Regions from separate parts of the Arthrobacter dokdonensis genome, predicted to be linked through region 2. Evidence: riboswitches for the same ligand, from Rfam matches in the RefSeq annotation. Region 2 holds a riboswitch; each other region holds the start of a gene.
What was found. Region 2 has a riboswitch for thiamine pyrophosphate ahead of DMB86_RS01290 (ECF transporter S component). Riboswitches for the same ligand answer to the same signal wherever they lie in the genome.

Region 1 (9,726 bases), 720 kb from region 2:
ATGGCCGCCACCTTGGCGGGCGTGAAAAACCGGCTGACCAGGGTCCGCACGGCGCGGTGCCGCTCCCCCGTGGCGGAGGCCAGGACGGGCGGCAGGGCAAACCGGACCGTGCTGAGAATGCGCAGCGTGGCGGGGGCCAGCGGCACCACCGAGGTGAGGGCGTTCGTGGGGGCGAAGTCCCCCGTGCGGCGCATGACCTCGCGCACCTGGGCCGGATCCCCAATCACCGTGAATGTCATGCGGCGCCCACTGCCCGGGCGACGGCCCCGGCGGCCCGGTCCAGGTCCGCCGCACTGAGGTTGGCCCGGGCCGTGAGGCGCAGCCGCGACACGCCGTCGGGCACGCTGGGCGGGCGGAAACACCCCACGGCCACACCGGCGGCACGCAGCCCGGCGGCCAGCGACGCGGCGCGCTCCGACGACCCCACGGCAATGGACTGCACGGCACCGGCAGCTGCAGCCGACCCGCATCGCTTCGCCAGCAGTGCGGCGTTTTCCAGCATGCGCCTGGCGAGGCCGGGCTCGGCCAGCACGATCCTGGCAGCCTCGGCCGCTGCCGCCGCGGCGGAAGGCGCCAGCGCGGTGTCGAAGATGAACGTCCGGGCGGTGTTGGCCAGGTGCTCCCGCAACAGCTCCGAGCCGAGGACGGCCCCGCCCTGCGACCCCAGCGCCTTGGACAGCGTGGCCGTGACGGCCACATGCGCCGCGCCCGCGAGCCCGGCGGCGTGGACGGCCCCGCGGCCGGCACCGGCCACGCCGATTCCGTGGGCCTCGTCCACCAGCAGCAGCGCGTCGTATTCGGCGCACAGGGCTGCCGCCTCCGTCAGCGGTGCGGCGTCGCCCAGCACCGAATAGATGGATTCAAGCACGACGACGGCCCTTGGCTGGGTGCGCCCGGCCAGTGCCGCCCTCATCCCGTCCGTGTCCTGGTGCGCCACGGACACCGACGGCGAGCGCGAAAGCCGGATGCCGTCGAGCAGCGAGGCATGCACATGGGCGTCGTGGACCAGGAGCGTTCCCGGGCCGCCCAGCGCCGTGATCACCCCGAGGTTGGCGGTGTAGCCGCTGGAAAACGCCAAGGCGGCGTCCTGGCCGGTGAGCCGGCACAGCGCCCGTTCCAGCTCCACGTGGGCGTCCGTGGTGCCGCACACCACCCGTGACGCGCGGGCCCCGGCGCCGTGCCCGGCCAGCGCCCCGGCGGCGGCGGCGATGACGCGCGGGTCCGTGGACAGCCCCAGGTAGTCGTTGGAAGCCAGGTCCACCAGCCCGGGCTGCGGCTCCGTCTTGCGGACCTGCCCGCGGCGCTCACGGACGGCGGCCCGGGAGGCAAGCCAGTCATCCATGGCCGTTGCCGTGCCAGGCGTCGCCGTGCCAGGCGTCGCCGTGCCGGCCGTTGCCGTGCCGGCCATCAGCCGTGCACCCGGGCGATGCCCGCAACGATGCCGGCACCGATGGCGGCCACGTCACCCGGAGTGCTGATGTACGGCGGCATCGTGTAGACGAGGTTGCGGAAGGGCCGCACCCACACGCCGTGCTGCAGTGCCGCGCGCGTCACGGCAGGGACGTCGACCGGCCCGGAGAGCTCAACGACGCCCACGGCACCCAGGACCCGCACCTCCCGGACCGACTCGAGGGAGACGGCCGGGGCCAGTGCGGCCTCCAGGCCCTGCTCGATGCCCCTCACACGGTCCTGCCAGCCCGAGGAGACCAGCAGTTCCAGGGAGGCGCAGGCCACGGCGCAGGCCAGCGGGTTGCCCATGAACGTCGGCCCGTGCAGCAGGGCGCGCAGCGGCGAGCCCGTGATGGCGCGGGCAACCTCCGCCGAGCACAGCGTTGCCGCCAGCGTCAGGTAGCCGCCCGTCAGGGCCTTGCCCACGCACATGATGTCCGGGACCACGCCCGCCCATTCGGAGGCGAAGAGCCTTCCGGTCCGGCCAAAGCCGGTGGCGATCTCGTCGCAGATGAGCAGCAGGCCGTTGTCGCTGGCCACGCGCCGGGCCGCGGCGAGCGCCCCGGGCGCGTAGGCGTGCATGCCGCCGGCGCCCTGCAGCACCGGCTCCAGAATGAGGCCCGCCAGCTCGTCGCGGTGGCGGCCCACCGTATCCTCCAGGACGGCGATCCAGGCAGCGAGCTCCCCGGCGTCGGCCAGCAGCTCGCCGCCGACAAGGCGCGCGGCGGGCGGCCGGGGCAGGAAGAGCTGTTTGGCGATGAGCGAGGGGAAGGCCGCGTGCATGCCGTCCACGGGATCGCACACGCCCATGGCGGCAAAGGTGTCCCCGTGGTAGCCGCCGCGCAGCGCCACAAACCGTGTCCTCTGCGGGCGGCCACGGCCCAGCTGGTACTGCACGGCCATTTTCAGGGCCACCTCAACGGACACTGAACCGGAGTCGGCCAGGAACACGTGGTCCAGCCCGTCCGGCGTCATCCCGGTGAGCCTCTCGGCCAGCTCCACGGCCGGCGCATGGGTCAGCCCGCCAAACATCACGTGGCTGAAGCGGCCTGCCTGGTCCAGCAGGGCCTGGTCCAGGGCGGGGTTCCGGTAGCCGTGGATGGCGGACCACCAGGAACTCATGGCGTCCACGGCGTCGAACTGCGTGCCGTCGGCCGCGCCAAGGCTCAGCCGCGTGCCGGAGGCGCCGAGGACGGCGTAGGGCGCGTCGCCCTCCAAGGGCGCGTAGGGGTGCCACAGCAGGCCACGGTCCCGGGAAATGAGCGTGCCGCCGGGAACCGCACCCTCAGGCATTGGGGGCCACTGCCGTCCCCGCCCCGCGGCGGCGGATGGTGACGGGGACGCCCGGGGAGGCGGCGGCGTCGTACATCCCCGGTTCAGCGGGCTGGATCGGGGCGGGCTGGACGGCGGGGTCCTGGCCAAGGACCACGAAGCCGTTGTCCGCGATCATGTCAAGGTCGGCCTGGCCTTCCTGGCCCTCGCTGGTGAGGTAGTCGCCAAGAAACAGGGAGTTGGCCACGTGCAGGGCGAGCGGCTGGAGGGTGCGCAGATGCATTTCGCGGCCGCCGGCCATGCGGAGCTCGGTGGCGGGGCAGGCGAAGCGGACCATGGCGAGGATGCGCAGGCACTGTCCGGGCGTGAGCAGCCAGGTGCCTTCCAGCGGCGTGCCGTCGAAGGGCATGAGGAAGTTGACCGGGATGGACTCGCTGCCCAGTGCGCGGAGGGCGAAGACGGCGTCGACGAGGTCGTTGTTGCTTTCCCCCATGCCGGCGATCAGCCCGGAGCACGGCGACAGGCCGGCATCCTTGGCATGTTCCACGGTCCGCACGCGTTCGGTGAAGGTGTGGGTGGAGCAGATGTCCGCGTAGTTGGACTCGCTCGTGTTCAGGTTGTGGTTGTAGGCGTCCACGCCGGCGTCCTTGAGGCGCTCGGCCTGCCCGCCTTTGAGGATGCCCAGGCAGGCGCAGACCTCCACGTCCGGGTGCTCGCCCTTGAGCCCGGCGACCATGCCGGCCACGCGGTCCACGTCGCGGTCACTGGGGCCGCGGCCGCTGGCGACGAGGCACACGCGGGAAGCGCCGGCCCGGATGCCCGTGGCGGCCTGCGCCACGGCGTCCTCCGGTTTGAGCCAGGTGTACTTCAGGATCTGGGCGGCGGAACCCAGCCGCTGGGAGCAGTAGGTGCAGTCCTCCGGGCACAGGCCCGATTTCAGGTTGACGAGGTAATTGACCTTGACGGTGTTGGCGAAGTGGGCTCGGCGCAGGCGGGCGGCGGCGGCCGCCACCTCCAGCAGCTGTGCATCGCTGGATTCGAGGACGGCGAGCGCCTCTTCGCGGCTCAGGGTGGCGCCGGCAAGCTGCCGGTCGGCGAGGTCTTGAAAGTAATTGAACACCGTTCAAGTTTGCGGTGTGGCGGGCCCGCTGTCAATCGCGGGTGCCGTGTGCGTGCAGCTGATGGGGGAAGATATAGGAACGTGCCGTCATGGCACGGCGGACAGCATGCGGAACCACGGAAGGGGGCGGCCATGGCGTTGACACGCGAGGACGTGGTGGGCGCGGCCATGGGAATCCTGCGCGAATACGGGCTCGCGGACCTTTCCATGCGCCGCCTGGCCCGCGATCTTGGCGTCCAGCCCGGCGCACTGTACTGGCACGTGAAAAACAAGCAGGAGCTTCTCACGGTTCTGGCCGGGCTGATCCTGGCTCCCCTTGTCCGCAGGGAGGCGGCCACGGCCAGGGAATTGGCGGTGCAGGTCCGCAGTGCCCTCCTGTCTGTGCGCGACGGCGCCGAAGTGGTGGCCCTGGCCCACGCGCTGAATCCTGATGCGCCCTCTCCGCTGCTGGGCTTCAGCGCCCGGCTGGCCGGCCTCGGGCTGCCCGCCGGGCAGGCGGAATGGGCCGGGCGGGCCCTGGTGCACTACGTCCTGGGCTCGGTCATGGAGGAGCAGACCCGTGCGGGGCTGTCCCGGGCTGGTCTGCTCACTCCGGCCGGCAGTGTCCCGGCGCCAGCCGCGGAAGCCGGGGCCGCCGGCAGCGCCGGGGAGGTGTTTATGCTTGGCCTGGACATGTTCCTGGCCGGCGCCTCGGGCCGTTCCCTCCCCGCCGCCCATCCGGGCCGTTCCCTCCCCGCCGCCCATCCGGGCCGGGCGGCCGCCAACCCCGGCCCGGCGCCGGCTTAGCCCGCCGTTTACGTGGTTCAGCTGTGTTAATTTCTCGGCCTGGCGCGTAGCGGAGGGTGTGCCCGGTCACGCAGCACGCTCTTCCCTCCGCCGGCCCTGGGCCAGGTGCCCGCGCAGTGTGGTTGCCGTGTATTCGGTGCGGAACAGTCCGCGCCGCTGAAGCTCCGGCACAACGAGTTCCACAAAGTCATCCAGCGAATCCGGCAGCAGGGGCGGCATGAGGTTGAAGCCGTCGGCCCCGCCGTGTTCAAACCAGCGCTGCATTTCATCGGCCACCTGTTCCGGGGTGCCCACCATGGTCGCGTGGCCGCCGCCGGCGGCCAGCCGGCCCAGCAGCTGGCGGACCGTGGGCCGTTCGGCCTCGATGATGCGCACAATGGTGGCGTAGCGGCCCTGCGGTCCCGTGAATTCACGCGCCGGCACCAGGGCCGGCACGGGCGCGTCCAGTTCCCAGCCGCTGCAGTCCCGCTGGACAAAGCGGCCCAGCTGGGTCAGCGAGGCTTCTATCGGCAGGAAGGAGTCGGCTTCCGCCTGCTTGGCCCGGGCCTCCTCCTCGGTGACTCCCACGTAGGTGACGAGGCCGGGCATGATGGCCACCCCGTCCGGGGCCCGCCCGGCCTCCGCCACGCGGCGTTTGACGTCGCTGTAGTAAGCCTGTGCGCTGGGCAGGTCGTAGGCGACGGCATAAATCCCCTCGGCGTATTTCGCCGCCAGCTCGCGTCCTGGCTCCGAGGCCCCGGCCTGGAACAGCACCGGGCTTCCCTGCGGCGATCGCGGCACGTTGAGTGGGCCGTCCACGCTGAAGTGCGGGCCCGAATGGAGCACCGGGCGAATCCTTTCCGGATCGGCGTACCGGCCGGCCCTGTCGGCGAGCAGCGCGTCGTCGTCCCAGGAGTCCCACAGGCCCTTCGCCACCTCAATGAATTCGGCCGCCCGCGCGTAGCGCACGGCGTGCGGCGGCAGGGCAGGCATCCCGTGGTTGCGCGCCTCGGCGTCGAACATGGAGGTCACCACGTTCACCCCGATCCGCCCGCCGCTGATGTGGTCCAGCGATGCCAGCATGCGGGCGGCGTGGAAGGGGCTGTAAAACGTGGAGGACACGGTGCTGACCAGCCCGATCCGCTCCGTGGCCCGCGCAATCGCGGCCAGCATGGTCAACGGCTCCAGATGCCACAACGGCCCCGCGGCCGGATCGCCGGCGGACTGTCCGTCGGCGAAGAAGACGGCGTCAAAGAGCCCCCGCTCGGCCGTTCGGGCCAGCCGTTCGTAGTAGCGGATGTCGCCCAGCCCGTCGATGGGCGAGCCGGGCAGCCGCCAGGCCGCGCCGTGGTGGCCGCAGCCGTGCAGGAACGCGTTGAGGTGCAGCTGGCGCGTGGACGTGCCGGGCATCAGTTCATCACCAGCCCGCCGTCGACCATGAGGTTCTGCCCCGTCACGGAACGCGCCCACGGCGAGGCGAAGAACAGCACGGCGTCGGCGAGCTCGGCCGGCGTCGTGACCCTTCGCAGCGGGGTGGCTGCGGCAATGTAGTCAAACACCTCATCCGGCGTGGCCGCGCTGGCGTCCGTGGTGCGCAGCAGGCCCCCGGAGACCATGTTGACGCTGATGTTGTCCGGGCCCAGGTCCGCGGCGAGCGTACGCGTCAGGGACAGCAGCGCCGCCTTGGCCGCCGTGTAGTCGTGGTAGGGCACCACGGGATTGTGGAACAGGTTGGTGCCGATGTTCACGATCCGGCCGAAGCCCTGCGCCCGCATGCCGGCCAGGGCCGCCTGTGTGGTGTTAAGCGCGCCGCGGACACTGCCGGAAAACTGGGCGTCAAAGTCGGCCCAGGCAATGGCGCCGGCGGTGGCGCGGGAATCGCCGTTGAAGGAAAAGTCGGCCAGCGCGTTGTTCACCACGGTGGTGACGGCCGTGCCAAAGTGAGCCTCCGAAGCCGCGAAAAGTGCCGCCACCTCCTGCGGGTCGGTGACGTCGGCCTGCACGGCGAGCGCCCGCTCCGCACCGGCGGTTGCGGCCAGTTCCCGGGCGCCGGCGGCGCTGTTGCGGTAGTTGGCCACCACCCGGCATCCGGCGTCCAGGAACGACCGGGCAATGTGGTTTCCGAGGCCGCGGCCGGCACCCGTGACGAGGACTGTTTGTTCTGACAACTGCATGGTTCTCCACCTTGGTCAAGGCGAAAAGATGGGGCACGGCCGTGCACCGCCCCCCAAGGGCAGGCGCCGACAACCGGCAGGACATCCCTTCGCTAGTGCTAACTAGATCAGGTTCAACGGGTGTGTTTCTCAGCCCCGCGAAGGGCACCCCGTGTCACTGCCTGCGAGTTTAGGCGAACCGCACCCCGGAACCCAACGGGCCGGGAAGATTGCCCGGCTTGTTACGTGCGGCGCGTCATGTGCGCGCCAGCGCCTCGATGTCCTCCAGAAAGTCCTGGGCCACGGCGTCGCTGACGGTGGCCCTGGTGTCCGCAATGGTCTCCAGGTAGTCGGCGGTGACGGGGCCGCCCGCCTGGGCACCGCCGTCGTACACCGCCTTTTCCAGGGCGCGCTGGGAGGCGCTGCGGGCCGCAAACTCGATGTCCGCCGGGGAGAACCCGGAGCTTGCCGCGACCAGACCGTCAACGTCCACCTGCCCCATGGCGGCGGCCGGGATGAAGCGCGTCCACATGGCCGCGCGGGCGTCCGCGTCCGGCAGCCCGATGGGGATGACGTAGTCGAAGCGGCCGTGGCGCAGGAAGGCCGAGTCCAGCGAGCGGATGAAATTCGTGGCGCACACGAGCAGCCGGCCGGGCTGGTCGCGGAACGCCGGGATGATCTTCAGCAGCTCGTTGGTGACGCCCTGCATGGGCGACGGCGGCTCCCCCGAGCGCTGCGACGCGATCTCCTCGACCTCGTCGATAAACACGACGGCGTGCTCCAGCTCGGCGATGTCCAGGAACGTCTGCCGCAGCGCGCCGGCCAGGCCGCCCGGGTCCCCCGCGAGCCGCGACGGGAACACTTCCACAAACGGCCACTCAAGCCGCGACGCGATGGCCTTGGCGAAGGTGGTCTTGCCCGTCCCGGGAGGCCCGAACAGCACGACCGCGCGCGGCGGCACCACCCCGAACTCCTCCGCCAGCTCCGACTCGGCCAGCGGCAGCACCAGCCTGCGCTCCAGCAGCTCCTTTTCCGCCGTCATGCCCGCCACCCGGTCCCAAAGGTCGCGCGGGAGCACCCGGCCGCCCAGCTCCTCCAAGGCACCCAGTTCGGCGCGCTGGACGGGGATGCGGCGTTCAAAGTAGCGCAGGTTCTTCTTCACCACAAAGCCGCGGTTGGTAAACGCCTCCACCCGGGTTTCGGTGTCCGGCATGAGGGCGGAGAGCTTGTTCAGCCCGTGCGCCGCCATGCGGTTTTCGACGGCGGCCAACAGGGAGGTGCCGATCCCCTGCCCCCGGAAGGCCGGCAGGGTGGAGAGGAAGACGATCCAGCCCTGGTCGTGCGCAGCCCTGGCCACGGCGGCACCCACCAGCTGTTCGCCCTGGACGGCCACGACCGCGTGGTCCTTTTCGCAGGACGCCAGCACTTCGGAGAGGTCGTAGACGGGTTCCACGCCGTTCGCCTTCAGCGACTGCCACAGCGCCAGGATCCCCTCCACGTCCTGCGGATGAAAGTCCCGAATCTTCCGAGTCGTCATGCTCCAGCGCTCCCTTGCGTTGTGTGGACCGGCTGCAAAAACCAGTGCCAGCATCATGGCACAGGGCCGTGAGCGTGGCGTAATGTGTCCTGTTCCGCGTCGGGCTGCATGCGGGCCGTGCGCACAGCAGTGACATGCGCCCCGCCCGAACCGCCGGGCCCGCGCAACGGGCCGGCTACCGCGTCCGCACCACTTCGCCCGCCGAGCGGTGCATGAGCAGCACCTCCGCCACGGGGTACAGCATCAGGACGGCCAGGACGGCAAACGTCCACTGAAAGCTGGCCACGGGCGCGGCGCCGGTCAGCAGCACCCCGGCGGCGCGCAGGATCAGCGCACCCACGGCAACGCCGAGACCGGTGGCAATTTGTGCGATCGTGGAGGACAGCGTGTTCGCCCCGGACATGCGGGCCTTGGGCACGTCCGCGAACTGCAGCGTGTTGTAGGCGCTGAAGCCGATGGAGCGCAGAACGCCGCTGGCAAACAGCACGGCGGCGATCACGGCGGGCGCGGTGCCGGGCACCAGCAGCGCACACCCGCCGAGCACCAGGGCGCCGCCGGCGTTGCTGAGCAGCAGCACGTTGCGGAATCCAAAGCGTCGGATGAGGGGCGAGGTGGCCGGCTTGATCAGGACGTTCCCGGCAAACACGGCCATGGTCATCAGCCCGGCCTCAAACGCCGTCCAGCCAAAGCCGAGCATGAACATCAACGGCAGCAGGAAAGGCACGGCGTTGATGACCAGCCGGTACAGCGCCCCGCCGCCGTTGCCCACCCGGAAGGTCGGGATGCGCAGGGCGCGCAGGTCCAGCAGCGGATGGCGGGAGCGCCTGAACCACCACAGGGCGGCCGTGCCGCTGGCCAGTGCCAGCAGCAGCCAAAGCACGACGCCGGCCCAGGGGGTGGGTGCCGAGCCCACCAGTTCCAGCCCTATCACCAGGGCGGCGAGGGACGCGCCGCAGAGCACAAAGCCAATCCAGTCCGGCGGCGGGACCTTGTGCGCGCGGATGTCCGGCACCACCCTGCCGGCCGTGATCAAGGCGATGATGCCCAGCGGGACGTTGATGAGGAAGATCCAGTGCCAGCTGGCATACGTGGTGAGCAGCCCGCCCAGCGCCGGGGCGATCACGGGAGCCACCAGCGCCGGCCAGGTCAGGTAGGCGATGGCCTCGAGAAATTCCTTTCTGTCCGCGTCGCGCAGCACCACCAGCCGGCCCACCGGGACCATCATGGCCCCGCCCATGCCCTGCAGCATCCGGGCGGCACAGAGGAAGGCGAAGTTGGGGCTCAACGCGCACAGCAGGGATGCCAGCGTGAAAATGGCGATGGCAGCCGTGAAGACCTTCCGGGCACCAAAGCGTTCGGCCAGCCAGCCGCTGATGGGTATGCCCACAGCGAGGGTGATCAGGTAGGAGGTCATGGCCAGGTTGATGTCC
Region 2 (9,726 bases):
GACCTGGCCGTGAATCTCGGCGCACTGGACCCTGGCACGCAGCACCTGCTGCACGCCATGCTGCTGGTGGCCTTCGGCATCAAGGCCGCCGTCTTTCCGCTGTCGTTTTGGCTGCCCGACTCCTACCCGACGGCCCCCGCCCCGGTCACTGCCGTCTTTGCGGGGCTGCTGACCAAGGTGGGCGTGTACGCCATCATCCGCACGCAGACGCTGCTGTTTCCCGCTGGAAATTCGAACGCAGACCATTTCGGCGCGGTCTTGTTGGGGGTGGCGCTGCTGACGATGCTGGTGGGCATCCTTGGCGCGCTGGCGCAAACGGACATCAAGCGCATGCTTTCCTTCACGCTGGTGAGCCACATCGGGTACATGATCTTCGGCGTCGCACTGTCCTCCGTGGCGGGCCTGGCCGCCACCATCTTCTACGTCATCCACCACATCACCATCCAGACCAGCCTGTTCATGGTCACCGGGCTGGTGGAACGGCGCGGCGGGACATCGGCCATCGCGCGGCTGGGCGGGCTGGCGAAGCTGTCCCCGATCCTGGCGGTGCTGTATTTCATCCCCGCCATGAACCTCTCCGGCATCCCGCCGTTCTCCGGTTTCCTGGGCAAGCTGGGGCTGCTGGAGGCAGGCGTGGCGGACGGTTCGCCGCTGGCCTACACGCTGGTGGTGGGCGGGGTGGTGGCCAGCCTGCTGACCCTGCTGGTCATGGCGCGCGTGTGGAACCGCGTGTTTTGGCGCAGCCCGGCCGACGCCGAGGATCCCGACCCGGTGCTGCTGGCCACGGCCCCGGACGCGTCGGGTGCCGAAAGCATGCGTGCACTGCGCAGCAGCAAGCACGTGGACGCCACGGAGGGACGCTTTTCCGGCGAGAACGAGATCCCGATCCTGCCCAGGATGATGGTCTATTCCACGATGGGGCTGGTGGCGCTCGGTGTTGCCTTGAGCGTGTTTGCCGGCCCGCTGTTTGAGCTGAGCCAGCAGGCCGCCGACGGCATGCTGGCCCGCACGCCGTACATCGAGGCCGTGCTGGGCACCGGGGCGGGGCAGCCATGAGCCGCCCCATGGGCACGGCGACACGGCCCAGCCGCTGGCACAGGCTGCCGCTGCTGATCTGGCTGGTGGTGGTGTGGGGTGCCCTGTGGCAGGACTTCAGCCCGGGCAACCTGGTCTTTGGCCTGCTGATCGCATTGGCCGTGTCCTACGCGTTCTACCTGCCTCCCGTCGAACTCAGCGGCCGGTTCAACCTGCCGCGGGCGCTGGCGTTCGGGTTGTGGTTCCTCAAGGAGGTCAGCGTCGCCAGCTTCCAGGTCCTGTACTGGGCGGTGGCGAAGGGTCCGCGCATCCGCAATGCCGTCATCGCCGTGCCGCTGCGCAGCCGCTCGGACCTGATCATGACGGCCGTGGGCCACGTGTTGTCGCTGATCCCGGGCTCCTTGGTGGTGGAGGTGGACCGTGGCACGTCCACCCTGTACGTTCACGCCATGAACACACCAACCCCGGAAAGCGTGGAAAGGGTCCGTGCCGGGATCCAGGACATCGAGGCCCGGCTGATCCGCCTCATGGGCAGCCGCGAGGAACTGGCAGCACTTGCCGCTGAGGTTCGAGATCACGACGGGTCCGGCCGTTGAGGTTCGGGATCAGCCCCAGCCGCTCCCTCCCGACGACACCGCCCAAGGAGGCGCAGTGACAGGCTTGGAAATTGTCGTGGTGATTGCCGCCGTCGTGCTTGCCCTGGCCGCGGCCGGGACCATTTACCGCATCGCGGCGGGGCCTTCCCTACTGGACCGCGTGATTGCGGCGGATGTGCTGTTGGCGATTTTTGGTGCCGCCCTGGCGATGGAAATGGCGTTGACCCGGCATACAGACAACCTGGCGCTGCTGGTGGTGATCAGCGTGATCGGGTTCATCGGTTCCGTCACGGTGGCCAGATTTGTGGCGCACAGAAAGGAGGAGGCGTGATCATGGATGCCCTGCTGGACGTCCTGACGGCCATTTGCCTGCTGGGCGGGGCGCTGATGAGCCTGGCCGCGGCCATCGGGCTCCTGCGGTTTCCGGATCTGATGAGCCGCATGCACGCCGCCACGAAGCCGCAGGTGCTGGGGCTGTTCCTCATGCTGGCGGCGGTTGGGCTGCAGCTGCGCGCCTGGTCGCTGGTTCCCCTGCTGCTGGTGGCGTGGCTGTTCCAGCTGCTCACCGTGCCGGTGTCCGCCCACATGGTGGGCCGCGCTGGGTACCGCACCAAGCACCGCCGTCCGGAGCTGCTCAGCACGGACGAGCTCCACGACGTGGTGGCGGCGGTCGTGGAGGACCGCGACGAGGCCTAGACCTCGTCCGGGTGCTGCTGGAAGCGGGCGATGGCCTTCTGCGTGGTGCGGCTGGTCACGACCTGGATGATGGCGGCGACGGCGGAGGACACCAGGGCGAAGGCAAGGGCCGAGCGCATGCTGTTTTCGAGGTCGGCACCGTCCTTCGGCGGCTTGCGTCCGGTGCTTTTCTCCCAGGCGGTGTCCACGATCTTGCTGGCAACAAATCCAGCTCCCAGGCTCACCCCGGTGCTGAGCAGCTTGAACACGATATTCACAAAAACGCTCCTTGAAGTGCGGTGGTCCCGATGCGATGCGAAGGTTCCCTGCCAGCCTAACCGGTCAGCGGGAGCCCGTAACGGCATTCGCCGCGGTGCGGCGGCGCGGGTAGACTGAAGGCGCAATTCAACACGACAGGGGAGCGTCCCGTTCCATACCATGGAACAAGGCGCTGAGAGTGCGGTTCGCCGCAGACCCTCGAACCTGCTCCGGCTAGTACCGGCGAAGGGAGTCGAGTTCTCTTCGGTGCGCGGAAAGACCGCCGCACCGCCCCTCCTGCAAAGGAGGAAACATGAGCAAGTCAGTCGCGGGCAATTCCGCCAATCCCCGGACAGCACCTAAATCCACGTGGCGCGTGGTGGACATCGTGGTGGCTTCCGTCCTTTCCGTGGCCGTGGGCGTGATTTTCTGGCTGTGGTCCGCCGGTTACGGCTTCATCGCCGCCCTGACCGTCGCCTTCCCACCTCTGGGCGGGTTGTACGGCGGGGGCTGGCTGATCGCGGGAGTCATTGGCGCCCTGGTGATCCGCAAGCCCGGCGCCGCGCTCTACTGCGAGCTGGTGGCGGCCATTGTCGAGGCGCTGCTGGGCAACTCCTTCGGCCTGACCGTGATCTTCTCGGGCCTGGTCCAGGGCATCGGCTCGGAAGCCGCATTCGCCGTGTTCCGGTACCGCCGCTTTAGGCTGCCCGCGGCCCTGTTGGCAGGCGCGCTGGCCGGGGTGGCCATGGGCCTGAACGACACCCTGGTCTCCTACGTGACGTGGGCGCCGGTCTGGAAGCTCGTCTACATCGTGCTCGGCGCCGTCTCCGGCGCCGTCATTGCCGGCCTGCTGTCCTGGCTGGCCGTGCGCGGCCTCGCCCGCACCGGGGCCCTGGGCAACCTCCCGTCCCGCGGCGCCGCCACCGAACCGGTGGTGTAGCCGTGCGTGTTGCCGACCGGGGTGCCGTTGCCCCGGCGCGGATCAGCGCCCGGGGGTGGGGCTGGCAGCATTCGGGCCGCGCCGCCAAGGCCATCCACGACCTGGACCTGGAAATCGCGCCGGGGGAGCGGGTGCTGCTGCTGGGGCCTTCGGGCGCCGGGAAGTCCACGCTGCTCCACGCCCTGGCGGGCGTTCTTGGCGTCGACGAGGGTGCCGACGAGTTTGGCTCCCTGCTCATTGACGGCGCCCCCGTGGCGCAGGCCCGGGGCCGGACGGGTCTCATGCAGCAGGACCCGGATTCCCAGGTGGTGCTCTCCCGGATCGGCGACGACGTAGCCTTCGGCGCCGAAAACCTGTCCGTGCCGCGGGAGGAGATCTGGCGCCGCGTCCCTGCCGCGCTGGAGTCCGTGGGCCTGACGCTGCCGTTGGACCACCCCAGTTCAGCCCTGTCCGGCGGGCAGAAGCAGCGCCTGGGTCTGGCCGGCATGCTCGCCATGCGTCCCGGCCTGCTGCTGCTGGACGAACCCACCGCCAATCTGGACCCGGCCGGCGTCGTGGACGTGCGTGATGCCGTCCGCAACAGCCTGGATGAAACCGGCGCCACCCTGGTGGTGGTCGAACACCGGGTCTCCGTCTGGCTGGACGTGGTGGACCGGATAGTGGTGCTGGCCACCGAAGCCGCGGGGGAGCCCGGCGGCGTGCTGCTGGACGGGCCGCCCGCCACGGTCCTGGGCCAGGCGGCAGAGATGTTGTCGGCCGCCGGCGTGTGGGTCCCCGGGCGCGTGCCCGCCGTCCGTCCCCGTACCGCCATCCCCACGGCCGACGCCGGCCCCCGGCTGTTGCTGGAGGCCGGAGACCTGGCGGTGTCCCGCGTCAGGGGACGGCGAGGGCACCCTGCCGTGCCAGCCGCCGTCGTGCCTTCCGTGCGGATTCGCGCCGGGCAGGCGCTGAATGTGACGGGGCCCAACGGGGCCGGGAAGTCCACGCTTGCCCTGACGCTGGCAGGGCTGCTGCCCGCCGCGGGCGGACGGTTGGAGGCGGCGGAGGCGCTGTCCCGCGGGGCGGGCCCCGCGCCGCTGAAATGGCGCGGACGGGAGTTGATCAGCAGGATCGGCACCGTCTTCCAGGAGCCGGAACACCAATTTGTGACCGGCAGCGTGCGGGATGAACTCCTGTTTGCGCCAAGGCTGCTCGGGCACGGCGCGGACGGCGTGGAGGAGCTGCTGGAACGGCTCCGGCTCGGCCACGTGGCCGACGCCAACCCGTTTACCCTCTCGGGCGGCGAAAAACGCAGGCTGTCCGTGGCGACGGTGCTGGCCGCAAGCCCGCAGGTGCTGGTCCTGGACGAACCGACCTTTGGCCAGGACGCGAACACCTGGGCCGAATTGGCCTCGCTGCTGACCGAACTGCTGGACGCCGGCACGGCGGTGGTCTCCGTGACGCACGACGCCGCGTTCACCCAGGTGCTGGGCGGGGACCGGCTGGTCCTCGGCGCCTCCGCAGGGGATGCCGGCCCTGTTGAGGTTGGAGATAACCACGCCTCCGCCACGGCCAAGAAGGCGGTGCGGCGATGAGCGTGGACGTCCTGGCCCGGCCCCGGTCGCGCGCATGGCTGGCGGGGGCGAATCCGCTCGCCAAGCTTGGAGCCGGAATGGCCATCACCGTCGTTCTGCTGGTGAGTGTCGACTGGGTTTCCGCCACGGTGGCCCTGGCGCTCGAGTGTGCCGTGCTGCCGTTGGCCGGTTTGGGCGCGGGCATGCTGTTGCGGCGCGGCTGGCCCATCGTGTTTGCCGCGGCGGTAGGCGGCTACGGCACGGCCCTGCTTGCCCCGAAGACGGGAGAACTGCTGCTCGCAGCCGGGCCGCTGACCTTCACCACCGGCTCGGTGGAGTCCGGCGTGGCCATCGCCCTGCGTGGTCTGGCCATCGCCCTACCCGGCGTCATCGTTCTGGCCAGCACCGATCCGACAGACCTGGCCGACGCGCTGGCACAAAAGCTGCGCCTGCCGCACCGTTTTGTGTTGGGAGCACTTGCAGCCATGCGCCTGGTGGGGTTGCTCGTGGCGGAGTGGCAGACTCTGGGCATGGCCCGACGGGCCCGCGGCGTCGGCGGGGAACCCGGGTTCTTCAGCGGACTCAAGGCTTCGCTGGGGCAGGCGATGGCGTTGTTGGTCCAGGCCATCCGCCGTGCGTCGCGGCTGGCCGTGACCATGGAGGCCAAGGGGTTCGGTGCGGGGCACCGCACGTGGGCCCGGGAGTCCACGTTCAGCCGCCGCGACGCCTGGGTGGCGGGCGGGGGACTGGTGATCGCCGCCGCGGCGGTGGGTGCCGCCGTCGTGCTTGGCACGTGGAACCCTCCGCTGCGTTAGGTCCTTCCGCCGAGGTAGCGGGAAGGCGCCGAGACCACGGAATATTCCGGCAGGTTTCAGCGCGGACCGGCTGCCTCGGCGGGGAGGGTGGAGCGACAGGAGTAGCCTTGGTGTGTCCCGGGGCCCGCCGCCAAGCACGGTTTATCGCACGGGATGATTAGCAGCCCGGAAAACGTGCCCTCATTTGGATGAAAGTCACATAATGCCAGCGCAATATGCTTCCCATGATATAAAAGTTTAATGACTCAAGTGGCTGCAGAAACCGTTGGTGTAATGGTCCGGGACGCGCGCAATGACAGGGGCTGGACCCAGCTGGAGCTCGCGGCGCAATTGGGGACCAGCCAGAGCGCGGTGGCGCGCATGGAACAGGGCAAGCAAAACCTGAGCCTGAAGATGATCCAGCGCATGGAATCCCTGCTGGGCAAGCGCATTGTCAACGTCGGTGGTTCGCCCAAGAACGTGGTGACCCACCTGCGTGTGCACGGCGGCCGCGAACTCTCGGGCAGCGTGGAGGTCAACTCCAGCAAGAACGCCGGCGTGGCCCTGCTGTGCGCCAGCCTGATCAACCGCGGCACCACCACGCTGCGCCGTCTGGCCCGCATTGAAGAGGTCAACAGGATCGTTGAACTCCTGACCAGCATCGGCGTCGAATGCCGGTGGCTCAACGCCAACGACCTCCAGATCCGCCGCCCTGCGGTGCTGGACCTGGCCGCCATGGACGTTGAAGCCGCGAAGCGCACCCGCTCCGTCATCATGCTGCTGGGTCCCCTGCTCGACCAGGAGGACGTCTACCGCATCCCCTACGCCGGCGGTTGCGACCTCGGCACCCGCACCGTGGAGCCGCACATGCAGGCCCTGCGCGAGTTCGGCCTGGCCGTCACGGCGCACAACGGCTTCTACCAGGTGCAGGCGCCCGTCAGCGACGGCAAGGACCGCACCTTTGTGCTGACCGAGCGCGGGGACACGGTCACGGAGAACGCCATCATGGCCGCCACGCACCGCGAGGGCACGACCGTGATCCGCAACGCCAGCCCCAACTACATGGTCCAGGACCTCTGCTTTTACCTGCAGGAACTGGGCGTGCAGGTCGAGGGGATCGGCTCCACCACGCTGACCATCCGCGGCAGGTCCCGCATTGACGTGGACATTGAATACGCCCCCTCCGAGGACCCCATCGAGGCGATGAGCCTGATCACGGCGGGCATTGTGACCAAGTCGGAAGTCACCGTCACGCGCGTGCCCATCGAGTTCATGGAGATCGAGCTGAAGGTCCTGGAGCAGATGGGCTTCCACTACCTCAAGTCCGCCGAGTACACGGCCCGCAACGGCAAGACCCGCCTGGTGGACATCACCACCCTGCCCTCCGAACTGCATGCGGCACCGGACAAGATCCACCCCATGCCCTTCCCCGGGCTGAACATTGACAACCTGCCGTTCTTCGCGGTGATCGCCTCCTGCGCGGAGGGCACCACGCTCATCCACGACTGGGTGTACGAGAACCGCGCCATCTACCTCACGGAGCTGAACCGCCTCGGCGCCGGGGTGCGACTGCTGGACCCGCACCGCATTGACATCAAGGGCCCGACTGCGTGGCGGGCCGCGGAGATCGGCTGCCCGCCGGCCCTGCGCCCCGCCGCCTGCATCCTGCTGGCCATGCTGGCCGCCAAGGGAACCAGCGAGCTGCGCAACATCTACGTCATCGAGCGCGGCTACGAAGACCTGGCCGAGCGGCTGAACACCGTCGGCGCCGAGATCGAGTACTTCCAGGACTAAGTCCCAAAGTACGACGGCGGACGGTGACCTTTTGAGTCGAAAGGTCACCGGCCGCCGTCGTACCCGTTGAGGTTGGAGATCACGACGCCTCTTCGTCCCTCAGAGGCGTCGTGATCTCCAACCTCAACGGCCGGATCGGTGGTGATCTCCAACCTCAACGGCCCGATCGGTGGTGATCTCCAACCTCAACGGCCCGCGTTTCAGATGGCGGCGAGCGCCTGTTCCAGGTCCTTCTTCAGGTCGCCCAGATCCTCCAGGCCCACGGAGAGGCGCAGGACGCCGTCGGACAGGCCGATGGCGGCACGGCCCTCGGGCCCCATGGCCCGGTGCGTGGTGGTGGCCGGGTGCGTGATCAGCGACTTGGTGTCGCCCAGGTTGTTGGAGATGTCGATGATCGCGAGGGCGTTCAGCAGCTTAAACGCGGCGTCCTTCCGGGTGCCGGAGACCGGTTCGGCCAGTTCGAACGTCAGCACGGTGCCGCCGGCCTTCATCTGCTTCCTGGCCAGGTCATATTGGGGGTGCGATGGCAGCAACGGGTACTTGACCCAACTGATCTGAGGCTGCGCCTCCAGGAACTCGCCCAGGGCCAGGGCGCTGGCGCACGACGCATTCACGCGCAGGCCCATGGTTTCCAGCCCCTTGGTCAGCACCCACGCGTTGAACGCGGACAGTGCCGGGCCGGTGTGCCGCATCAGGTTCTTCACGGGCCCGTCAATGAACTCCTTGGTGCCCAGGATGGCGCCGCCCAACACGCGGCCCTGCCCGTCAATGTGCTTGGTGCCCGAGTACACCACGATGTCCGCGCCAAAGTCGCCGCAGCGCTGGAGCAGGGGCGTGGCGAAGACGTTGTCCGCGACCACTTTGGCGCCGGCGGCGTGGGCCAGTTCGCAGACGGCGGCGATGTCCACAATTTCCTGCATCGGGTTCGACGGCGACTCAAAGAACACGGCGGTGGTCGGCACGGACAAAGCCGACCGCCACTGGTCCAGGTCCGGTCCGTCCACAAACACGGTCTCCACGCCCCAGCGGGGGAGCAGCTCGTTCAGGATCACAAAGCAGGAGCCAAACAGGGAGCGCGAGGCCACCACGCGGTCACCGGCCCCCAGCAGGGCACCCAGGGCCGTGAAGACGGCGGACATGCCGGACGCCGTCGCAAAGCACGCCTCCTTGCCCTCAAGCAGGCGCAGCCGCTCCTGGAACGTGGCCACGGACGGGTTGCCGTAGCGCGAATACACGAAGCGGTCCACCTCGCCGGTGAACGACTGCTCGGCGTGCTCGGCGGATTCGTAGACGAAGCCGGAGTTCAGGAAGAGGGCCTCGGAGGTCTCCTGGAAGTTGGTCCGGTCCAGCCCGCCGCGGACCGCCTGGGTGTCTTCCGCCCAGCTGGCGGCGTGGTCGTTAAAGTTACTCAAGTGCGTGTGTTCCTTAGCTTTGGCAGGTGGTGCCGGGGTCACCGGCGTGGGACGTGCCTACTTCCAGGGCAGGCTGCGGTTCTTCCAGCCGTTGACGACGCGGTCGCCGTAGCCGTCGGGCACGCCCTCAAAGCCCTCGAGCACATTGAACGCCGTGTATCCGGCGGCAGTGGCGGCCTGCGCGGCGGCAACGGACCGGGCTCCGGAACGGCACAGCACCACCAGTTCCCGGTCGGTGGGCACGGCTGCCCGCAGCTCGGACACAAAGGCAGGGTTCGGCTCGCCCGAGGCAAGGTTCCACTGGATGAAGACGGCCTCCGCGTCCAGGGCGGAGACGTCCGGCACGCCAATGTGGGCCCATTCGCCGTCGGTGCGCACGTCCACCAAAACGGCGCCGGCGGCCACCTTGGCCCAGGCCTGGGCGGGCGCCACATCGCCGGCGTAGCTCACGCGATGCCCTCGCCGTCGAACTCTTCGGGGTCTTCCAGCCGTGAGACGGCGTGGGCGACGGCGGCGTCCGAGGAGGCCACGGCGTGCGGGAGGATGACGGCCTGGGCACAGATCACGGACGTGCCGTTGAACGTCACGGCGGGGCCGCCGTGCAGGATGTAGCCTTCCGCCAGCGCGGCGGAGATCCGCTCACAAAACGAGCTGTCGTCCGGGCCGGTG
Region 3 (9,726 bases), 1.9 Mb from region 2:
GCTTGAGGTTGCGCACCGTGGTCCAGACAAACAGCGGAATCATCATGGACCACACCACCATGCAGTACGGGCACAGGATAGCCAGCACATACACGGCCTGGGTGAAGAACCAGCAGATAAGCACCATGCCGAGCGTGATCCCCGCCTGGAGGCCGATCCAGTACCAGCGCGCGAGATCCGCGCCGGCCAGCAGCACCGCGCCGGTGGTGATGACCACCGCGAAGGCCACCAGGCCGATGAACGGGTTGGGGAAGCCCAAGATCGCGGCCTGGGCGGTTTGCATGACGTCGCCGCAGGAGATCCACGAGTTGATGTCGCAGCTGATCTTCGCGTGCGGGTTTGTGTAGAGTTCCAGGCGCTCCAGCACCAGCGTGGCCGAGGCAATCCAGGCCACCACGCCGGTGATGACCAGGAACCAGCCGAACGGTCTGGCCCGCACCAGGGCTGGCACGGCGGCATCGGCGGGGCGCGCGGAGGTGGTGGGGCTCGACATGGAGGCCTTTTCTGTGGGACTGGTCGATTGTTGTCCTGATTGTAGCGTGGCAATCTTGGCGCGCCGTGCCTGCCAACGCCCCGGGCGCGGCGGCGTATGAGACAATGAAGGTGGCTGATCGGCGATCCACATGCGCCTTTTGGTCCAATGGCAGGCCCTCGGGATTGCCGGTGACGACGCTCCATTCCATGGAAGCCATCCACCGGGCGGTCCCACGCAGACAACTGCGGCAGGCCATTGGCTGCCTTCGAGCTTGCGCACCCGTATAAAGGTGGTGCCGCGGAAGGAAGCAATTAGACGACTTCCGCCAGCGCCCGCGGGTGCTGGCACATCTGCCGCCCGCGGCACCCGATGTGGGGGTGCGGCGGCGGCGCGAAAGTAACGCCACAAATGGATAAAGACCAGCCCTCAACAGAATCAAACGAAACAACTGCAGGCAGCGCCGCCGCGGGGGACGCCTCCTTTGGCGGTCCGGCTGACGGCACGACGCCGGCATCCCCCAAGGCGCGCCGTTCGCGCCGCGCCACAGCCAAGGTGACCGACACTTCCGCCGCATCCGCAGGGGTGCCGAGCGCATCAAGGTCCGCAGGGGCGCCGAGCGCGTCAAGGTCGGAGGCAGCAGGGTCCGAGGCGGTCCTTGACATTTCTGGTGGGACCGCTGCCGAACCTGCCGCTGCCCCGGCCAAGAACGCACCCGCACGGCGCAGCCGGGCGAAGAAGGTGACTGCGCAGGACCTTCCCAACCTCTTGGACGGACTGGCCGCCACCGACGGGACCGCTGAATCGGTGAATGGCCGGCCGCTGGGCACGGGTGCCGACTCCGCACCCGCCGCAGCCCCATCGGCAACACGTGAAACCGCAGCAGCGGCGCAGAAGGCGCCCGCCAAGCGGGCCCCGCGCCGCCGCGCCACGGCTCCCGTTACCGCTCCGGCCCCCGAAGCTGTGCAGGGCGAACTTTCCCTGGGGCACAGCAGCACCGCACCGGTGGTTGCCGCGCCTCCCGCCGCCGCAGTAGCCGCTCCCGCCGCCGGCGCAGCCGAGCCAGCGGCCGTGGAAGCGGCCCCCGCCGGGGAAGCGGCCCCCGCCGGGGGAGCCGCGCCCGCGAGGAAGGCGCCGGTCCGCCGCAGCCGCGCCAAGGCCGGCGCGGCGGCCCTCCCGGCAGCGGAGGGCGAAGTCCCGGACACTGTTCTGGAAGCGCCCGCCCAGTCAGCCCCTGCCCAGGAAACCCCTGTGCCGCAGGCTGCCGCGATGGAAGCGTCCGCGGACGAAGCTTCCCTCGGCGCCAGGACCACGCGCAGCCGGCGCAGGCCGGCCGCAGCGAAGGCTGCCGGGAAGGCCCCGCGGGAAGCCGCCGCCGATACATCGGAGGCCCCGGGCCATGACGCTTCAACACCCGACGCCGGGGTCTTTGGGCACGGTTCCGGTGCCGCCACGGCTGAAACCGCCGGCACCGCCGATGCGGCTGAAACCGTCGGCACCGCCGGCACCGCCGATGCGGCTGCAAGGAACGCCAGCGAACCCTCGAACGACTCGGCCGGGCACACAGCCGCCACCACCGGGACGGAGCCCGAGGCCAACACGCGGCCGTCTGCGGACTCGCCGTTCCTGGCCCCGGGCGCCGGCGTTTCCGCCCTGTTCCTGGCCCCGGACCTCAGCCTGGCCGTGACGACCCCGCCCCAGGCCGCGGCCCAGCAGGTGGAAGAGCGCGACGCCGGTGACGCCGAGGACACTCAGGAAAACCGCCGGGGCCGGGGGCGCAACCGCAACCGCCGCAATAAGTCGTCCGAGACCGGCGACGACGTGGGAGACGGCTCCAACGAAGACGAGCAGGCGGACCACCCCGAGGATTCCGCCGGTGTCACCTCCCGGCGTCGGCGTCGGCGCCGCCGCGGGGACGCCGATCTGGAACTGGCCGGCGGAACCGACGAGGACCCGCCCAACACCGTCACGAAGGTGAGGGCACCGCGCACGGCCGTGGAATCCTCGCAGAGCGCCTCCAACCGCGTGACCAGCCTGCGCGGCTCCACCCGCCTGGAAGCCAAGAAGCAGCGCCGCCGCGATTCCCGCGACTCCGGCCGCCGCCGCACCGTCATTACCGAGGCCGAGTTCCTTGCACGCCGCGAATCCGTGGACCGGGTCATGGTGGTTCGCCAAAATGAGGACCGCATCCAGATCGGCGTCCTCGAAGACGGCATTCTGGCGGAGCACTTTGTCTCCAAGACACAGCAGGATTCGCTGATCGGCAACGTCTACCTGGGCAAGGTCCAGAACGTGCTCCCGAGCATGGAGGCCGCTTTCGTCGACATCGGCCGCGGCCGCAACGCCGTCCTGTACGCCGGTGAAGTGGACTGGGACGGCGCGCACCTGAACGGACAGCCGCGCCGCATCGAGAACGCGCTCAAGTCCGGCGACTCCGTGCTGGTGCAGGTCTCCAAGGACCCGGTGGGCCACAAGGGCGCCCGCCTGACCAGCCAGATCTCCCTGCCGGGGCGCTACCTGGTGTACGTCCCCGGCGGCTCCATGACGGGCATCTCCCGCAAGCTGCCCGACGTTGAACGCAACCGCCTCAAGCGCGTCCTGAAGGACCACCTGCCGGAAGACGCCGGCGTCATCGTCCGCACCGCCGCCGAGGGCGCCAGCGAGCAAGAGCTCACCAACGACATCAACCGGCTGCGCGCCCAGTGGGAAGGCATCAACACCCGGGCCACATCCACCAAGACGCTCGCCCCGGAAATGCTCTACGCCGAACCCGACCTGACCATCAAGGTGGTCCGCGACGTCTTCAACGAGGACTTCACCAAGCTGATCGTCGCCGGCGAAGAAGCGTGGGACACCATCGAGGCCTATGTCACCTACGTGGCCCCGGACCTGCTGGACCGGCTGGAAAAGTGGACCAAGGCGGAGGACATCTTCGGCGCCCACCGCATCGACGAGCAGATCTCCAAGGCCCTGGAACGGAAGGTGTTCCTGCCTTCCGGCGGCTCGCTGGTCATCGACCGCACCGAAGCCATGACCGTGGTCGATGTCAACACCGGAAAGTTCACCGGCTCCGGCGGCAACCTCGAGGAAACCGTCACCAAGAACAACCTGGAAGCGGCCGAGGAAGTGGTCCGCCAGCTGCGCCTGCGCGACATCGGCGGCATCATCGTCATCGACTTCATCGACATGGTCCTCGAATCCAACCGCGACCTGGTGCTGCGCCGCCTGGTCGAATGCCTGGGCCGCGACAGGACCAAGCACCAGGTGGCAGAGGTCACCAGCCTGGGCCTGGTGCAGATGACGCGAAAGCGCATGGGCACCGGCCTGCTGGAAGTGTTTGGCGAGCAGTGCGAGGCCTGCGCCGGGCGCGGCATGGTCACCCATGAAATCCCGGTGGAGCACCGCCGCGTCCACACGGTGGCCGCCGAGCAGCACCATCCGCAGCCGGGCCGCAACGACCACCGCGAGGCCGAACGCACCGCCAACCGCTCCACCCGCAGCGAACGGAAGCGCAACCGCAACCGTTCCCATCCGGACGGCGACCACCAAGACGTGCACGACCACGTGGAGGCGCCCGTCATTGACGAGGCCACGGAGGCCGAGCGGCTGCAAAAGGCCACGCAGGCGCGCGCCGCGCTGGCCAGCATTGCCGCAGCCGCCGCTGCCGCGCACCATGAGGGCCCGCAGGCAGGCCGCGCCGACGCGGGACAAACTGACGCGGGCCACGCCGGCGCGGGACACACCGGTGCGGGACACGCCGACGCCGGCGAATCCGCCGCGCTGGAAACCCTGCCGACCAGCCTGGGCAGCACGGCCACAGTGACGCTGGGCGGGGAGGCAGTGGCCCTGCCACGCGGCCACAGGCACGACGACGAGGCGCACCGCGCCGAGCAGGCGGCCGCGTTGGCGGGCCTGTCGCAGGCCTTGGACCAGCTGGCCGGACCGAAGAACCCGGCGGCCCCCGCCCAGGTGCACGGCACGGAACCCGCGGCGGGAACCGGCGGGACGTCCAGCCAGGCCGCGCACGACGGGCACGCCGGTGAAGCAGCGGACCGCCCGCGGTCCCGCCGACCGCGCCGCAACCGCAGCGCCCGCAGCGCCCAAGGCGGGGCGGACATGAGCGTGGACACCTCGGAAACCGCCGCCGGCCAGGGCGGCACCGCGCACAGCAGCGCCGCGCAGCCGGCCGTCAAGCCGAAGGCCGCGGCCGCGAAGGAAGCGGCGCCGATCATCATGCTCGGCGTCGGCGTCCCGGCTTCGGAGCTCTAGCACCGACTTCAACCGTGTGCCAGAAGGTGACGTCCCATCGACCCTATCCGGTCGTGGGACGGCGCCTTCTGGCACACGGTTTTCCTTAACGGGCGGGGGCGGCGCTAGGGTGGGGAGCGACACGGGGTGCCAGGCCAGGAGGGCCGGCTGAGAAAAGACCCGTTGAACCTGTCCGGCCAGCACCGGCGAAGGGATGTCCCCTTGAACAGCACCGCCACTCCCGTACCACTCCGGCACCTCCCGCCCGCGGAGCCGACGGCGGGTGCCGGCGGCGCGCCGCGGCCCCCGCACGTGCTCAGCATCGCCGGCTCGGACCCCTCGGGAGGCGCCGGCATCCAGGCCGACATCAAGGCCATCTCCGCCCACGGTGGCTATGCCATGGCCGCCATCACGGCGCTGACCGCACAGAACACCCGGGGGGTGCAGGGCGTCCATGTGCCACCGGCCGACTTCCTCGCCCGGCAGCTTGACAGCCTCTCAGCGGACATCACGATCGACGCGGTCAAGATCGGCATGCTCGCCAACGCCGGGGTGATGGACGCCGTGGGGGAGTGGCTGGCGAAAACCCGGCCGCCCGTCGTCGTGCTTGACCCGGTCATGGTGGCGACCAGCGGTGACGACCTCATGGACGGGAACGCCCGGGAAGCGCTGCTCCGCCTGCTCCGCCACGCCCATCTGGCCACGCCCAACCTCGTCGAATTGGGCGTCCTGGCGGGCGAGCCCCAGGCCGCGACGTGGGAGGCTGCGCTGCAGCAGGGCAAGGCGCTGGCCCTGGCCCACGGCATCGCCGTGCTGGTCAAGGGCGGGCATCTGGACGGGGACGAATGCCCCGATGCGCTGCTGGGCCCGGACGGGTCGGTGGAGGTTTTCGCGGGGCCGCGCGTGGACACCGCCAACACGCATGGCACCGGCTGTTCGCTGTCCGCCGCGCTGGCCACGCTGCAGGCACAGACCGGCAGCTGGCCCGAAAGTGTGAAGCGGGCCAAGGACTGGCTGACGGGGGCGTTGCGCACCGCGGACGCGCTGGACCTCGGGCACGGGCACGGGCCGCTCAACCACTTCCACGAACTGTGGACCAACCGGCCGCCGGCCGCCGACGCGTTCAGCCGGTCGCTGTGGGCCGACATCGCACCCCAGCGTGAAGCCCTTTTTGCGCTGGACTTCATCAAGGACCTCACCGCCGGTTCGCTCGACAGCCGGCACTTTGCCTACTACCTGGCCCAGGACGCGCAGTACCTCAACGCGTATTCGCGCGTGCTTGCCCGTGCCAGTGCCTTGGCCCCCACCGAGGACGAGCAGCGCTTCTGGGCCGCCGGCGCGCAGAACTGCCTGGCCGTGGAACTCTCGCTCCATCGCGAGTGGCTTAGTCGGCACCCGGTGGACGTGACGCAGGGGCCCGTGACCAAGCACTATGTGGACCACCTCCAGGCCGTTGCCTTCTCGGGCAGCTACGCCGAAGTGGCCGCCGCCGTACTGCCGTGCTACTGGCTGTACGCCGAGGTGGGCCGCGTGCTCGATGCCGACTACCGGGCGGCCGAACTCCGGAAGGCAGAACTCAGGAGGGCGGGCGGCGGCCCGACGGCAGGGGCTGTGAAGCACGACGGCGGCACGGACGGGGGCGTCCATCCATACCGTGAGTGGCTGGAAACGTATGCGGACGACGCCTTCACCGAGGCCGCGGCCCGGGCCGTGGCAATCGTCGACGCCGCGGCGGGCCGGGGCTCCGCGCTGGAGCGGGAGCGCATGAGGGAGGCCTTTGGCAACTCGGCGCAATACGAAGTGGATTTCTTTGACGCGCCGCGGCTCTACGCCTGACCGGCCGGCGCCTGGCCGGCCGGCCGCAGGGGCAGCGTGACGAACGCCACTGGCCCGCGCCGGCTTAAAGTTGCGCGCCACGCCCGGGAAGCCCACGGTCTGCGCCAAATGTCGGCTAGAGTGATGGGGCACGGTTCCGTTGAGCGGGCGTGGCTGATGGGCAGCGACCCCGATGCCTACGTTTCGGTAGCGCGGAGCCAGTCTCATTTGCGGCCGGGGCTGGAATTAGCGTATTCTTGGTCTTCGGTGCTTACGCCAACTCTGAGGGCAGCCACTCCATGGTAGAACTCCATTGAGGTCCACGGCGTTGAGGCACAATAATTCTTTGTAATAAACGTCGAGAGAAGTGAGTTCCCCAGTGGTGTACGCGATTGTCCGCGCAGGCGGCCGTCAAGAAAAGGTTTCCGTCGGAGACTACGTGACCATGAACCGCGTCCCCGGTGGAGTCGGCAGCACGCTTGAGCTGCCCGCTTTGCTCTTGGTTGATGGTGAGAAGCTCACCACCGCCGCAAAGGACCTGGCTAATGTAAAGGTTACGGCTGAGAAGCTGGAGGATCTTCGCGGACCGAAGATCGTCATCCAGAAGTTCAAGAACAAGACCGGCTACAAGAAGCGTCAGGGCCACCGTCAGGAACTGTCCAAGGTCAAGATCACCTCGATCGCGTAATTTCCTTACGCAGTCGCAGCAGGTCCTCTTCAACAGTCTTTAGTCAAAAGGTAGGCAATTCAAATGGCACATAAAAAGGGCGCGAGCTCCACTCGCAACGGTCGTGATTCCAACGCTCAGTACCTCGGGGTGAAGCGCTTCGGCGGTCAGGTCGTCAAGGCCGGCGAGATCATCGTCCGCCAGCGCGGCACCCACTTCCACCCCGGTGCGGGCGTGGGCATCGGCAAGGACGACACCCTGTTCGCCCTGGACGCCGGTGCGGTCGAGTTCGGCCAGCGGCGCGGACGCCGCGTTGTGAACATCGTCGCAGCTGCGGTCTGACAAAATAGCTTTTCGCACGTGGAGCGGGCCGGCTGGCCCGCTCCACTGTGTTTTAACACACCGGCCCCAACGTGCCGGCGACTACGCGCAGACTAGAATGAACAGTGCGCAACGGCAGTACTAATCAAGGAGATCTCATTGGCCAGCTTTGTTGACCGGGTTGTTTTGCATGTATCCGGCGGGACAGGCGGCCATGGCTGCGTCTCTGTCAAACGCGAGAAGTTCAAGCCCCTGGGCGGGCCCGACGGCGGCAAGGGCGGGGATGGCGGCGACGTCATTCTGCGCGTCAGCGCGCAGACCACCACACTTCTGGACTACCACCATGCGCCCCACCGCAACGCCGGCAACGGCGGCCCCGGCATGGGCGACTGGCGCGACGGCAGGATCGGCGAGACCCTGGTTCTCGACGTGCCGGACGGCACCGTCGTCAAGGACAAGGCCGGCAATGTCCTGGCGGACCTCGTGGGCGAAGGGACCGAATACATTGCCGCGGCCGGCGGCCAGGGCGGCCTGGGCAACGCCGCGCTGTCCTCCCAAAAGCGCAAGGCGCCCGGCTTCGCCCTTCTCGGCGTCGAGGGCAGCCACGGGGACATTGTCCTGGAACTGAAGTCCATCGCGGACATCGCACTGGTCGGATTCCCCTCCGCCGGCAAGTCCAGCCTCATTGCGGCCATGTCCGCCGCGCGCCCCAAGATAGCCGACTACCCCTTCACCACCCTGGTGCCCAACCTCGGCGTGGTGCAGTCCGGCGACATCCGCTTCACCATCGCCGACGTCCCGGGCTTGATCGAAGGCGCCAGCGAAGGCAAGGGACTGGGTCACAACTTCCTGCGCCACGTGGAGCGCTGCGCCGCCCTGGTCCACGTCCTGGACTGCGCCGCACTGGAACCGGACCGCGACCCCATCTCGGACCTCGCCGTCATCGAACGGGAGCTGGACCGCTACGCCGTGGACATGAGCTTTGCCGGGGCAGACGGCGACGTGGTCCCCCTGAACGCGCGCCCCCGCCTGGTGGCGCTGAACAAGGTCGACGCCCCGGACGGGCGCGACATGGCCGAGTTCGTCAAGGGCGACCTCGAGGCCCGCGGCTACCGGGTCTTCGAGGTCTCCGCGGCAAGCCACGAAGGCCTGCGCCAGCTCGGCTTCGCCATGGCCGAGATCGTCCAGGAGGCCCGCGACGCTGTCGCCGCGGCCCCCGCGAAAGCCACCCCCGTGGTCTTGCGTCCGCGCGCCGTGAACGCCACCCCGTTCATCATCCGCCGCGAGGAAAAGAACCTGGAGCCATTGTTCCGTGTCATCGGGGAAAAGCCCGAGCGCTGGGTCCGGCAGACCGACTTCCAGAATGAGGAGGCCATCGGCTACCTCGCGGACCGCCTTGCCAAGGCAGGGGTGGAAACCGGCTTGTTCAAGGCAGGAGCCACGCCCGGGGACACCGTGGTGATCGGCGAGGACGACGGCATGGTCTTCGACTGGGAGCCGACCATGATGGGCGGCGCCGAGCACCTTGCCGCACCCCGCGGCACCGACCTGCGCCTGTTGGATTTGGGCGACCGTCCCACCCGCGCCCAAAAGCGCGAGGAGCAGCAGGAGCGCCGCGACGCCAAGGCGGCCGCCCGCGCCGAGCTGGAAGCCGAACGCAAGGCCGGCATCTGGACCGAGTCAACCAACCGCCAGCATGCCAGGAACCTTGGCATCAAGGAAGACCTTGACGCCAACGGCGGTGCAACGGACGACGATGAGCTCTAGCGGCCTGCCCGCCCGGGCCGACGCCGGCACCCGCCAGGCGATCGCCACAGCGGCACGAATCGTGGTCAAGGTGGGCTCGTCGTCGCTCACCTCGGTGGCCGGCGGCATCTCCGAGGTGGCGCTGAAGAACCTGGTGGACGTGCTGGCGCACCGGCGGCTGGCGGGCACGGAGGTCATCCTGGTTTCCTCCGGCGCCATCGCCGCCGGGCTGCTGCCGTTGGGCCTGTCCCGGCGTCCCAAGGACCTGGCCACCCAGCAGGCCGCCGCAAGCGTGGGGCAGGGCCTGTTGATGGCGAACTACAATCACGCCTTCATCGAGCACGGCGTCACGGTCTCACAGGTGCTGCTGACCTCCGAGGACCTGACTCGGCGCAGCCAGTATGTCAACGCCCACCGCGCGTTGGAGAGGCTGCTGCACCTGGGCGTGGTGCCCGTC

Region 1: linked by a shared signal. The riboswitch ahead of DMB86_RS17530 (3-oxoacyl-ACP reductase) and the one ahead of DMB86_RS01290 (ECF transporter S component) in region 2 are both predicted to bind thiamine pyrophosphate.
Region 3: linked by a shared signal. The riboswitch ahead of DMB86_RS12315 (bifunctional hydroxymethylpyrimidine kinase/phosphomethylpyrimidine kinase) and the one ahead of DMB86_RS01290 (ECF transporter S component) in region 2 are both predicted to bind thiamine pyrophosphate.

Annotation. Positions count from the first base shown of each region.
Region 1 is NZ_CP029642.1:3,917,618-3,927,343, forward strand. It holds gene DMB86_RS17500 (cytochrome P450) at 1-239, opposite strand, end outside; gene DMB86_RS17505 (aminotransferase class I/II-fold pyridoxal phosphate-dependent enzyme) at 236-1,342, opposite strand; gene bioA (adenosylmethionine--8-amino-7-oxononanoate transaminase) at 1,408-2,742, opposite strand; gene bioB (biotin synthase BioB) at 2,735-3,841, opposite strand; gene DMB86_RS17520 (TetR family transcriptional regulator) at 3,974-4,627, shown strand; gene DMB86_RS17525 (LLM class flavin-dependent oxidoreductase) at 4,694-6,016, opposite strand; gene DMB86_RS17530 (3-oxoacyl-ACP reductase) at 6,016-6,780, opposite strand; TPP riboswitch at 6,848-6,942, opposite strand; gene DMB86_RS17535 (ATP-binding protein) at 7,016-8,296, opposite strand; gene DMB86_RS17540 (MFS transporter) at 8,472-9,726, opposite strand, start outside.
Region 2 is NZ_CP029642.1:275,372-285,097, reverse strand. It holds gene DMB86_RS01315 (Na+/H+ antiporter subunit D) at 1-1,056, shown strand, start outside; gene DMB86_RS01310 (Na+/H+ antiporter subunit E) at 1,065-1,631, shown strand; gene DMB86_RS01305 (monovalent cation/H+ antiporter complex subunit F) at 1,696-1,962, shown strand; gene mnhG (monovalent cation/H(+) antiporter subunit G) at 1,965-2,327, shown strand; gene DMB86_RS01295 (DUF4235 domain-containing protein) at 2,324-2,584, opposite strand; TPP riboswitch at 2,712-2,833, shown strand; gene DMB86_RS01290 (ECF transporter S component) at 2,878-3,504, shown strand; gene DMB86_RS01285 (ABC transporter ATP-binding protein) at 3,507-5,078, shown strand; gene DMB86_RS01280 (energy-coupling factor transporter transmembrane component T family protein) at 5,075-5,872, shown strand; gene DMB86_RS01275 (UDP-N-acetylglucosamine 1-carboxyvinyltransferase) at 6,113-7,645, shown strand; gene DMB86_RS01270 (O-succinylhomoserine sulfhydrylase) at 7,846-9,057, opposite strand; gene DMB86_RS01265 (rhodanese-like domain-containing protein) at 9,115-9,507, opposite strand; gene DMB86_RS01260 (DUF1737 domain-containing protein) at 9,504-9,726, opposite strand, start outside.
Region 3 is NZ_CP029642.1:2,758,117-2,767,842, reverse strand. It holds gene DMB86_RS12325 (vitamin K epoxide reductase family protein) at 1-493, opposite strand, end outside; gene DMB86_RS12320 (Rne/Rng family ribonuclease) at 884-4,741, shown strand; TPP riboswitch at 4,854-4,952, shown strand; gene DMB86_RS12315 (bifunctional hydroxymethylpyrimidine kinase/phosphomethylpyrimidine kinase) at 4,943-6,556, shown strand; gene rplU (50S ribosomal protein L21) at 6,915-7,223, shown strand; gene rpmA (50S ribosomal protein L27) at 7,287-7,544, shown strand; gene obgE (GTPase ObgE) at 7,683-9,290, shown strand; gene proB (glutamate 5-kinase) at 9,280-9,726, shown strand, end outside.